DNA from 3 places in the Vreelandella profundi genome. Region 2 is predicted to be linked to each of the others. Evidence: predicted binding sites of a transcription regulator. Region 2 holds the regulator's gene; each other region holds the start of a gene.
The links. Region 2 encodes sigma-54, which starts transcription at its own class of promoters, with help from an activator protein. Its sites were predicted from a motif close to TGGCACNNNNNTTGCTNT; they were not measured.
Positions count from the first base shown of each region.

Region 1: glnA (glutamate--ammonia ligase) is a predicted target of sigma-54. The motif match lies at 1,711-1,728, and genes of this name have one in related genera.
Region 3: hpxO (FAD-dependent urate hydroxylase HpxO) is a predicted target of sigma-54. The motif match lies at 1,421-1,438, and genes of this name have one in related genera.

Region 1 covers NZ_CP077941.1:143,841-147,542, forward strand. The annotation lists gene KUO20_RS00710 (acyltransferase family protein) at 1-778, shown strand, start outside; gene KUO20_RS00715 (glycosyltransferase family 2 protein) at 799-1,419, opposite strand; gene glnA (glutamate--ammonia ligase) at 1,962-3,368, shown strand; gene glnL (nitrogen regulation protein NR(II)) at 3,677-3,702, shown strand, end outside.
Region 2 covers NZ_CP077941.1:1,338,359-1,342,060, forward strand. The annotation lists gene KUO20_RS06135 (PTS sugar transporter subunit IIA) at 1-371, opposite strand, end outside; gene hpf (ribosome hibernation-promoting factor, HPF/YfiA family) at 376-684, opposite strand; gene KUO20_RS06145 (RNA polymerase factor sigma-54) at 831-2,243, opposite strand; gene lptB (LPS export ABC transporter ATP-binding protein) at 2,367-3,116, opposite strand; gene lptA (lipopolysaccharide transport periplasmic protein LptA) at 3,128-3,619, opposite strand; gene lptC (LPS export ABC transporter periplasmic protein LptC) at 3,631-3,702, opposite strand, start outside.
Region 3 covers NZ_CP077941.1:3,189,074-3,192,775, forward strand. The annotation lists gene KUO20_RS14580 (TonB-dependent siderophore receptor) at 1-1,396, shown strand, start outside; gene hpxO (FAD-dependent urate hydroxylase HpxO) at 1,530-2,750, shown strand; gene KUO20_RS14590 (LysE family translocator) at 2,849-3,475, shown strand; gene KUO20_RS14595 (TetR/AcrR family transcriptional regulator) at 3,490-3,702, opposite strand, start outside.

The sequences.
Region 1 (3,702 bases), 1.2 Mb from region 2:
GTATGGCTTTATCTATTCAACGGCCGAGTGGGTGAGCTTACAAGGCTCGGATGAGCCGGTGGGGTTTGTCGCCAATGCCATTGAGTATTTTGTCTACGCGGGCTGGCACGGCTATTTCTTAATCATTGCGATGCAGTTTTATGTGGCGTATTGGCTGTTTACACGCTGGCAGCTGTGGCGCTTAAATCCGGTGCCTTGGCTGTGGGGCGCTTGTGTGATCAGTATGGCGTACTGGGGGCTTGCATATTGGTTTGATATTGATCTGCCCGGCTACTTGCTTTGGGTCGCGCCGCTAGGATGGATCTATGTGTTTTTCCTGGCGCTGGTGCTGGTGCGTTATTACCCGCTAGCGCCAGAGAGCGTGCTTGCCCAGCGGCCTGTTTGGATGCAGCAGCTGGCTCAGCCCGTTTGGCTTGTGCTGCTCGTCGCGCTGGTCGTTGCAGGCACTTTCGCGGGCCAGCTAGCCTTTTCATCTAAAGAAGTATGGGTGATCCCTTTCTTTGTGATGTTTACGCTTTGCGCGATGCGCTACTTAGCCGGACGTACGGTGCCGGTGTGGGTGCGTCATGTGAACGCGCATTCGTTTGGCATTTACTTGGCGCATCCCATGTTTTTTGTGCTTGCCGATTTGGCCGTTGCGCCTCTGGCGCTGCCCGTTGTGGTATATGCCTTGGTGCTTATTGTGGTGGGCGTCGTGGGGTCGGTAGCGCTTAATAAACTGGCAAATACCTTTACGCTGGGGGCGATGTTGTTTGGTAAACAGCTGAAGGTGGCCTAAGGGTGGAAGATCAAAATAGGTTAAAGGCGCGGCGTGTAAGCGGCGCTAAGCTTGCTGGGCGAAACCGTGCTTGGTTCGCTTAACTGGCGGATTAGTTGGCCGCTGTAGGTTTTCAGGCGAATGGGGCAGGCGTGTAAGCGCTGCACAAAATCAGCAACCGCACGTTCTTCATCCAGCTCAGGGTCAAAACCTCCTAAGCGCTCGAACCAGGCCCGTTTAATCGCGATGTAGGGCGGTAATAATGGGGCGCTTGCCAGTAGCCGCCGCAGAAAACGCTCTGGCAATGTGGGCTGCGTAAGGCTGACAAGCAGTGCATCCAAGGCATAGGTGTTTAGCTGAGAATAGAGTGAGCCCCAAAGGCTTGCCGGCACTGGCTGTTTTTGCAGCGCAACGATCAACCATTCAGCTTGGCTAGTAAACGCCGCTTGGTTAACGCGTGCGCCGAGCCCCAGCGTTGGCGTGATGAGGCTGCGCGTGTGATAGCGCTGTTCGATAGAGGGCAGGCGAGCATGAGCGCAATTGCTGGTCACTAGAATAGGCAGTAGATGGTCGGCAACACCCGATGCACGGATGGATCTTAAATGGCGTGGCAGCATTGCCCCTGTCACCATGGCATCAATGATAAAGCAGACCGATCCCATTGCCGACTCCGTGTGTGAGTTAATTTGCTGTTATGTAATTTATTGTAGTGTCTTGTTTCTTTGGGTAGCAAGAAAAAGTTTGCGAGCCAAACAATAGTGCTCATTATTTTCAATGGTCTATTTTGGGGCATTAATATGTATTTTTGTTCTATTTTGGTGCATTGAGCATGTTTTTAGCGCCTGATTGGCTGCAGCTAAGGCGCTATGCGTCATCACGAGGCATCGCGAGGTATTTTTTAATGTTTAAAAAACAAATGGTTGTTGTTTTTTAATACCATAATGGTGCAGTGTTGGCATGATCTATGCTTTCTCCTGTGCAGTAAGTTTTACAACGGCTACTGGTCGTAGGCAGAAGCCCTGCGGCGTGATAAAACGATAGCCGGCCTGAAAGGCTTGCTCAGTGATTTGTTTATATTTTTCAGCAAACGTTGGGTGAGCAAAAAAATGACAGGCGTGCGTTTTTGCACGTATTTTGTCGCACAACACTTTTATCGATAGCTTACTGTCGCTAGCTTTAAGCCACGCTCATACCGGAGGACACTATGTCAGCCAAGACCATCGCGCTAATTGAAGAACATGATGTTAAGTGGGTAGACCTGCGTTTCACCGATACGCTCGGTAAAGAACACCATGTCACCGTGCCTGCTCGCGACGTGACCGAAGAGTTTTTTGAAAATGGCCAGATGTTTGATGGTTCTTCCATCGGCGGCTGGAAGGGCATCAACGAATCCGACATGATTCTGAGCCCAGAGGACGGCTCTGCTTACCTCGATCCTTTTACTGAAGACGCGACGCTAGTGCTGCGTTGCGACATCATCGAGCCTGCGACGATGCAAGGCTATGATCGTGACCCGCGCTCCATCGCTAAGCGTGCAGAAGCGTTTCTGCAGTCAACTGGCCTTGGCGATACCGCTTTCTTTGGTCCTGAGCCTGAATTCTTCATCTTTGACGAAGTACATTGGAAAACCGACATGCAGGGTTCCATGTACAAAATCTCTTCTGATGAAGGCGCTTGGGCGACTGACAGCGTCGTAGAAGGTGGTAACTTAGGCCACCGTCCGCGTCTGAAAGGCGGCTACTTCCCGGTCCCACCGGTTGATAGCTTCCACGATATTCGTGGCGCTATGTGTAATACGTTGGAAGCGATTGGCCAGACCGTGGAAGTTCACCACCACGAAGTTGCCAACGCAGGTCAGAACGAAATTGGCGTTAGATTCAACACGCTGGTAAAGAAAGCTGACGAAGTGCAGGAAATGAAGTACGTGATCCACAACGTGGCGCACGCTTACGGCAAAACGGCGACCTTCATGCCCAAGCCGCTGGTAGGTGACAACGGTTCTGGTATGCACGTTCACCAGTCGTTCTGGAAAGATGGTAACAACCAGTTCGCCGGTGACGAGTACGCAGGCCTGTCTGAAATGGCGCTTTATTACATTGGCGGCATCATTAAGCACGCTCGTGCGTTGAACGCGTTCACCAACGCTTCTACTAACTCGTACAAGCGTCTAGTGCCTGGCTACGAAGCGCCGGTAATGCTGGCCTACAGCGCGCGTAACCGCTCTGCTTCTATTCGTATTCCTTACACCGCTAGCCCGAAAGGCAAGCGTGTAGAAGCCCGCTTCCCTGATCCTACCGCTAACCCATACCTGGCGTTCTCTGCCATGTTGATGGCCGGTATCGACGGTATTAAAAACAAGACCCATCCTGGCGATGCTATGGATAAGAACTTGTACGACCTGCCGCCAGAAGAAGGCAAAGCGATTCCTACGGTCGCCAACAGCCTGGATCAAGCATTGGAAGCGCTCGACGCTGACCGTGCGTTCTTGACCGAAGGTGGCGTATTCACCGACGACATGATCAATGCTTACATTGAACTCAAAATGGAAGAAGTGAATCGTATCCGCATGACGACTCACCCGATTGAGTTTGATATGTACTATAGCTGTTAAATGACAATAGCTGCTAATCAGCGCATTAGCCGCCGACTGTTGCTGACGAGATGTTAACAGCAGTGATAAACCCCGCTTCGGCGGGGTTTTTTATTGCGAGCACCAATATGGTGCAATAATAAAAGCGATAGTGCAGCGGGATGCGCTAAAAGGACTCGGCGTTTGGTATGACGTTGCTCGCAGGCCGTGCAACCGGGCATAGGCGCGTAATTGGCGCGCTTATTGCAGTCTCTCATTCATCATCCACCTGTAGGTCTGTAATGGCGATGAAAGACGCGATTTCTCAGGACGGTTTCTCAGAACATGCAATGCACCAGCGCTTGCTCGAACATCT
Region 2 (3,702 bases):
ATGACGGTGGCTACTTGGCCTAACAAAGAGAGGTGTGTGTCGTCCGCTTGTTCCGGTACCAGAAGTACAAACACTAGATCAACGGGGTCGCCGTCAATAGCATCAAAATCAATCGCTTCTGAGAGCTTTAAAAAACCAGCAATAGGCGTAGAACAGTGAGGGCTGCGGGCATGGGGAATAGCCACGCCGTTGCCAATTCCTGTACTACCTAGGCGCTCTCGGCCGATTAATCGGCTGAACACTTCTTGGCTATCGAGGCTGGGCGTATTTTGGGCGATAAAGGTGCTGAAAAATTCCAGCACCCTTTTTTTGCTGCCCCCAGGTACGTCGAAGAGAACGCGTTCTGGGGGGAGTATGGTTTCCAACGTCATTGAATTAACGCACACCAGCGCCTTGGGCGCGGGCTTGTGCTTTTTCCTTATGTTTAACGAGTTGACGATCAATTTTGTCCGCCAGCGCATCGATAGCGGCGTACATATCACTGTCTAGGGCTTCTGCATGTAAATCAGCACCTGCTGCATGCAGTGTGCAGGCTGCCTGCTGGCGTTCTTTCTCCACCGATAGGGTGACCTGCACCGTGGTTATATTGTCGTAATGACGCTCAACACGCTCAAGCTTTTCATTAACATAGTCACGCAAGGCGTCAGTCAGTTCTACGTGATGACCAGTGATATTTACTTGCATTGACGTACTCCTTATCTATCGGGCTGTACTTAGGAACGGTACTTAGGGACTGTACTTAGTACTTAGATATGTAGCCCTTTTGATTGTAACCCTTTTTGCTCCGTTGCAAAGCCCTTGTCGAGAGTTTCGCTGAAACCTGGCAGCTCCTAGCGTAAACGGCGCCGCTCACTGGAAGAGGGAATGCCCATGGCTTCACGGTATTTGGCTACCGTGCGGCGCGCAACCTGAATGCCGCCTTCTTCTAATAACGTCACTAAGCGGCTATCCGAAAGCGGCTTGCCGGGGGCTTCTTCGTGAATCAGTTTCTTCAGGCGGGCGCGTATCGCGGTGCTGGAGTGGCTGTCGCCATCCTGGCCGCTCACCTGGCTAGAGAAAAAGTATTTCAGTTCAAACACGCCGCGCGGCGTATGAATATATTTCTGCGTTGTCACCCGTGAAATCGTTGATTCATGCATCTCAACGGCTGAGGCTATATCGGCCAAAATCAGCGGTTTCATGGATTCTTCGCCGTGTTCGAGAAAGCCGATTTGACGGGTAATGATTTCACGGCCCACTCGCAGCAGCGTGTCGTTACGACTCGAAAGGCTCTTAATTAACCAGCGCGCTTCCTGCAGGTGTTCTTTCAAAAACTGATTATCCTGACTTTTATCCGCACGCTTTATCAAACTGGCGTAGTCAGGTTGAATTCTCAGCCGAGGCAGGGCGTCCTGATTGAGTTCTAAATGCCAGCCCTCATTATCATGACGCACTACTAAATCGGGCGTGATATAGCTGTCGTTGGTCACGCCGTAAGCGCTGCCTGGGCGTGGATCTAGGCTGCGAATTAGCTGGATAACATTGGCTAGCTGCTCGTCATCGAGCCCTAAGCGGCGCTTGAGTAAGCGCATGTCATCTTTGCTGAGCGCTTCAAGAAACTGGCGCACTAGCCTGCGGGCAGGCACCAGCAGCGGCGTATCATCTGGCAGGGCAGCGAGCTGCAGCATCAAGCATTCACGCAGGTCGCGGGCAAAAATACCGGTGGGCTCGAACTGCTGCAGCTTGAGTAATGTTGTTTCCACTTCGCGCTGGCTAAGGCCATCAATACCCTGGGCGCGTAGCCCTTCACGAATATCATTAAGCGGCTGGGTCAAGTAGCCGTTGGCGTCTAGGGCGTCGATGAGACTCTCGGAAACCAGCTGCTCACGCGCGCTAAAATCGGTCATGGCGAGTTGCCACAATAGGTGGCCGTGAAGGCTCTGTTCGGCAGCCTGGCGCTCAAAATCAGGGCCCTCACTGCTGCTGCCCGTGCCGCCAAGGTCTTGATAGGTGTCCGACCAGTCGCTATCAACGGAAAGCTCGGTGGGGATGCTCTCTGACCACTCCTCCTCTTTAGGCTCGCTCACGGCCTCTTCACCGAACTCATCTTCCTGTTCCAGCATAGGGTTGGCATCTAGGGCCTGCTGAATTTCCTGGCGAAGGTCCAGAGTCGATAGCTGCAGCAGGGCGATGGCCTGCTGCAGCTGAGGTGTCATGGTCAGCTGTGTCCCAATGCGCAGTTGAAGAGAAGCTTTCATGACCATTTGAGAACCACTCGTTAATCGGAATGCTTTACCCTAGTGCGAGTGGGGGCTGGGTGCAAGTGCAATAAGCATGCCATTGGTAGTTAAAGCGTTATAAAGCGGGATTTATGGGCAAAAATAAGCCTACAGACGAAAATCTGCGCCCAGATAAACATCCCTGACTTGCTGGTTAGTGAGGATCGACGCCGGGGGGCCGCTGGCGATGATATGGCCATCGCCGACAATGTAAGCGATATCACAAATGTCCAGCGTTTCACGGACGTTATGATCGGTAATCAGAACGCCAATATGGCGCTGTTTTAGCGCGCGAATGATGGTTTTAATCTCGCCCACTGAAATGGGGTCAACCCCGGCAAAGGGCTCATCTAGCAAGATGAAGGCGGGTTCAGTTGCTAGCGAGCGGGCAATTTCTACACGGCGGCGCTCCCCGCCTGAGAGGCTCATGCCTAGATTGTCGCGAATATGGGTGATGTGGAAGTCTTCAAGCAAGGCTTCCAGGCGCTCTTCGCGGCCTGGGCGGTCGAGTTCTTTGCGCGTTTCTAATATCGCCATAATATTATCGGCAACCGATAATTTGCGAAAAATAGACGCTTCCTGGGGCAGGTAGCCAATGCCTGCCGCTGCGCGTTCATGCATCGGGGCGCGGGTTAAATCTAAGTCGTCAATGCCCACTTTGCCGGCGTCAGATTTGACCAGCCCGACAATCATATAAAACGACGTGGTTTTGCCCGCGCCGTTAGGGCCGAGTAAGCCGACGACGCTGCCTTGGGAGATTTCCAAGTTAATATCTTTAACCACTCGGCGGCGTTTGTAACTTTTCGCCAAGTGGTGGGCATATAGTGTTTTTATCGGCGCATTGTCAGCAGTTGCCATCGATTGACTCTCTATTGTTCCGGCTGAATAGTCATGCGGATACGCTGGGGCTCGCTACCGTCAACGTCTGAACGCGCTTGAATCACTTCACGGTCAATGAAATATTCAAGCCGCCCGCCGGTAAATGTGTCGTCCTGCTGGGTCAGTTCAGCTTGATCAATGAGCTCCACTCGGCGTTCGGCGACGTGATAAATAATCCGCCGAGCCCAGCCTTCCGTCGGGCCTTCTTGTCCTTCGACCTGATGGCGTAAGTAAGCACGCTCGCCGGTAGACGTTGCGCGCGAAAGCTCGCCCGCCTCATTGCGTTGAATTTCCACTCGCTCACCGCGCAGCTGCATTTCGCCCTGGCGAATATTCACATCCCCGGTGTAAACGGCGGTACCCGCGCGCTGATCAAGATCTAAGCGGTCGGCTTCCACCTCCACAGGCGCTTGGTTGGTTTGGGCTGCTGCTGATAGCGGCACTGCGAGCGCAAAAAGGGCGGTGTAGATAAGTGCTTTCATGGCGACTCCTGTTAGCGTTGTGTGGCAGGTGGATGAGTGCCGCGCACACCGTCAGATAAGCGGACCTGGCTATCGTTTAACCA
Region 3 (3,702 bases), 1.8 Mb from region 2:
CGACAGCCGCGCGCAGATCGCGTATGAGTATCGCGACTACGACTTGGATCTGGATCGCGGCACGGTAATGATCGACGGAGAACCCGCCAAGGTACCTAGTAACCGCCGTTTCGACGAAGCCTGGTCACGGGTCTTCGGTCACGACGAAGCCGTCACCGCCTGGTGGGAACAGGATATTAACCACGACTGGTCAACACGGCTCACCTACGGCTGGAACCGCCGGCAGTACAACGACGGCCAACCGCGAGTACTCAGCGTTAACGAGCAGAGCGGTGCACTAACACGTCGTGCAGATGCGAATGAAGGTTATGACCGCCGCGTACAGTACACCGCCTGGGATACTACCGGCACCGCCACTCTGGCAGGCATGCGCCATGATCTCACCGTGGGCATTGACCACGAACGCCGCCGCGACTATTTAGCAGAGGTATATCGCAGCGACTCCGTCACCGATCAAAATATATTCGACATTCGCTATGGTGGCCTGAACCTGGATAGCGATAGCCTTAACGCCTCACGCAGCAACCGCTTGGATGAGGTTAATACCACCGGCGTTTATCTCAATGATCGCTGGCACTTCAACGACCGCTGGACGCTGGGGTTAGGCGGACGCTATACCCACTACGAGCAGTTTGGGGGCCGTGGTCAGGACTTCATCACCGAGACGGATACCAGCGACGATATTTTCCTGCCCTCAGTCAGCCTGCTGCATCGCCTGACCCAGGATACGTCCGTTTATGCCAGCTACAGCGAAGCGTTTGTGCCCAATGGGGCAGACAGCGATACCGGACAGGCGCTGGCCCCTGAACACAGTATGGGCAGCGAAATCGGCGTGAAGCACCTATGGAACGATCAGTTCTCGTTGGCCGTTGCGCTGTTCGATATCCGTAAGGAAAATGTTGCCGTCTCCGACAACGGTGTGACCCGCACGGTAGGCGAAGCGGGCTCACGGGGTGTGGAGCTAACGGTTTCAGGCCAGTTAACCGATCAACTTTCACTACTAGGCGCTTACGCCTATACCGACACCGAAGTACTCAAAGATACCCAAGACACCCAGGGCAACCGGCTGACCAACGCTGCACGCCACACCGTCAGCCTCTACTTGGCGCACGACTTAACAACCGCGCCTGGACTGGGCAACTGGCGCTTAGGTGGCGGGGTTCGCTATGTGGGTGAGCGTGAAGGTGATGCTGACAACAGCTTCCAACTAGACGCCTACACCGTCGCTGATGCGTTTATCGGCTGGGACACTCCGTGGCTAGGCGATAACCTGCACCTGCAAGTCAATGCCAAGAACCTGTTCGACACCACTTACTATCCTTCAAGCGGGGGCAACACACGGGTAGTGGTCGGCGACCCCCTAGAAGTCAGCCTACAGGCGTCGGTTAGGTTTTGAAGCCTGGGTAAATAATGGCTGATTTGGCACTATGATTGCTTATACATTAAGGTTTAACGCTGTATACAGTTAGCGGTAACAGCTGATATGAAGCGTTAGCCGTTGTGCCTTCTCATTTTTCAAGGAGCTCGCTATGTCCCGCCCTCTGACTACGCCTCTCAATATTCTCGTTATCGGTGCGGGCATTGGCGGGCTTAGCACCGCTCTCGCTTTCCAGCGGCAAGGGCATCAGGTCACGGTGGTTGAACGCGTAGCAACGATGAGGCCTGTAGGCGCTGCGCTTTCGATATGGTCTAACGGCGTGAAAGTCATGCATCAACTTGGCCTTGGTAACGCCATTGAAAGCTTAAGTGGCAACATCACCCAGATGCGCTATCTCACGCATGACGGTCAATCCTTAACCGATTTTAGCCTGGTACCGCTATTTGAAGAGATTGAGCAGCGTGCATGCCCTATTTCCCGCGCCGCCCTACAACAAATGCTGCTAGATGCGGTAGGCACCGAGCATGTGCAGTTTGGCCGCCGCTGTCATGATTACACGCTAACGCAAGACGGTGTATCTGCGCATTTTGACGATGACGAAAGCCTGCACGCCGACTTATTAGTCGTCGCGGAAGGTACCCATTCAAAGCTACGCAGCAAAGTCGTGGGGCATCCCGTTGAGCGCCAATACGTGGGTTATGTGAACTGGAATGTACGCGTGCCCGTTGATGATGCCTTGGCACCGCAGAGTCACTGGGATCAGTATGTCGGCGACGCGAAGCGTGTCTCGTTTATGCCCATGGGTAACGGGGGCAATGCCGAAGGCGCGCAGGAATTCTATTGTTTTCTTGATGTGCCGCTCCCCGCAGGCACCACCAACGACCCCAGCCACTATCGCGATGAATTACGCGCACACTTTGCAGGCTGGGCTGCGCCGGTGCAGGCACTTATTGAACGCTTCGACCCTGCGCGCATGGCGCGTGTGGAAATCTACGATATCCCCCCGCTTGATTCACTGACCGCACCGCGTGTTGCCCTTCTAGGGGATGCCGCTCATGGCATGGCACCCGACCTTGGCCAAGGCGGCTGCCAAGCCATGGAAGACGCCTGGGTGCTGGCTAACGTCGTGCAGCGAGCACTTGAAGAACATGCCGATACCCCATCAGCCATTGCCAGCGCCTTGAAGCAGTACGACGTACAACGCGTTAGCCGAGTGGGTGAGATCGTCCAGCGCGCCCGCAAGCGCGCGGAGATGATTCATGGGCACGACGCCGCCCAAACGCAAGCCTGGTACGACGAACTCAAGCACGAGGATGGTCAAGCCATTCTTAAAGGGTTGAAGACAACGGTTACCAGCGGGCCACTTGGCTAGTGCAATGCTAACGTTCAATAGGTGCTGGCTTGCCATCAGCGCTTAGATAGGTACCGGTCGTCTGACTAACCGACTTTATCCTCTTAGGAGATATACCCATGCCACTTTCTACCTGGCTGCTGTTTGTTGCCATGGCGCTGGTCAGCATTGCGAGCCCTGGGCCCGCTTTTTTAGTCGCGGTGCGTAATGGCATGGCCGGTGGAACTAAGCGTGTCGCGCTTTCCTCGCTGGGGAATATCATTGGTCTGCTAATGCTGGCAAGCGCAGCCGTGTTGGGGTTAGGCGTGATATTAAACGCCTCAGAAATGCTGTTTAGTCTGCTGAAGTTTGGCGGCGCTGCTTACTTAATATATCTGGGCATTCGCCAGTGGCGCAGCCAACGCTCACTGGCGGTACCGTCCACCGCTGCCAAGCCCACTCCCCAATGGCGCATTTTCAGCGAAGGCCTGCTGGTCGCCATGAGCAACCCAAAAGCGATCCTGTTTTTCACCGCTTTGTTTCCACAGTTCTTAGATACACAGCGCGCACTGCTTCCACAATTTTCCATGATGGTATGCACCTTTATGGTGCTTTCATTCGCCACCTTAATGGCCTACGGCGGGCTCTCGAAACATCTCACTCGCTGGCTGAGCAATACACGCCGCGTAAAGTGGGTCAATCGCATCATGGGCAGTGCTTTTATCGGTTTAGGCGTATCGATTTTACGTATGCGCCAGCCCATCTAATCGCCGGCCAATACTCATACCGTCAGCCCAATCCCTCTTAAAATCATCGTAGTCACTGACTGCACGGCTTTTTCAAACTGCAGGTCGTCTAGCGGTTGGTCATCGTTGAGTAGGTAGATTTGGTAGTCAAAGTCGGCGTAGTGCTGAGTGGACGCCCAGATCATATAGAGTAGATAGGAAGGCTCGACAGGGTGGATCTGGCCTGACGCGACCCACTCACTAATTTT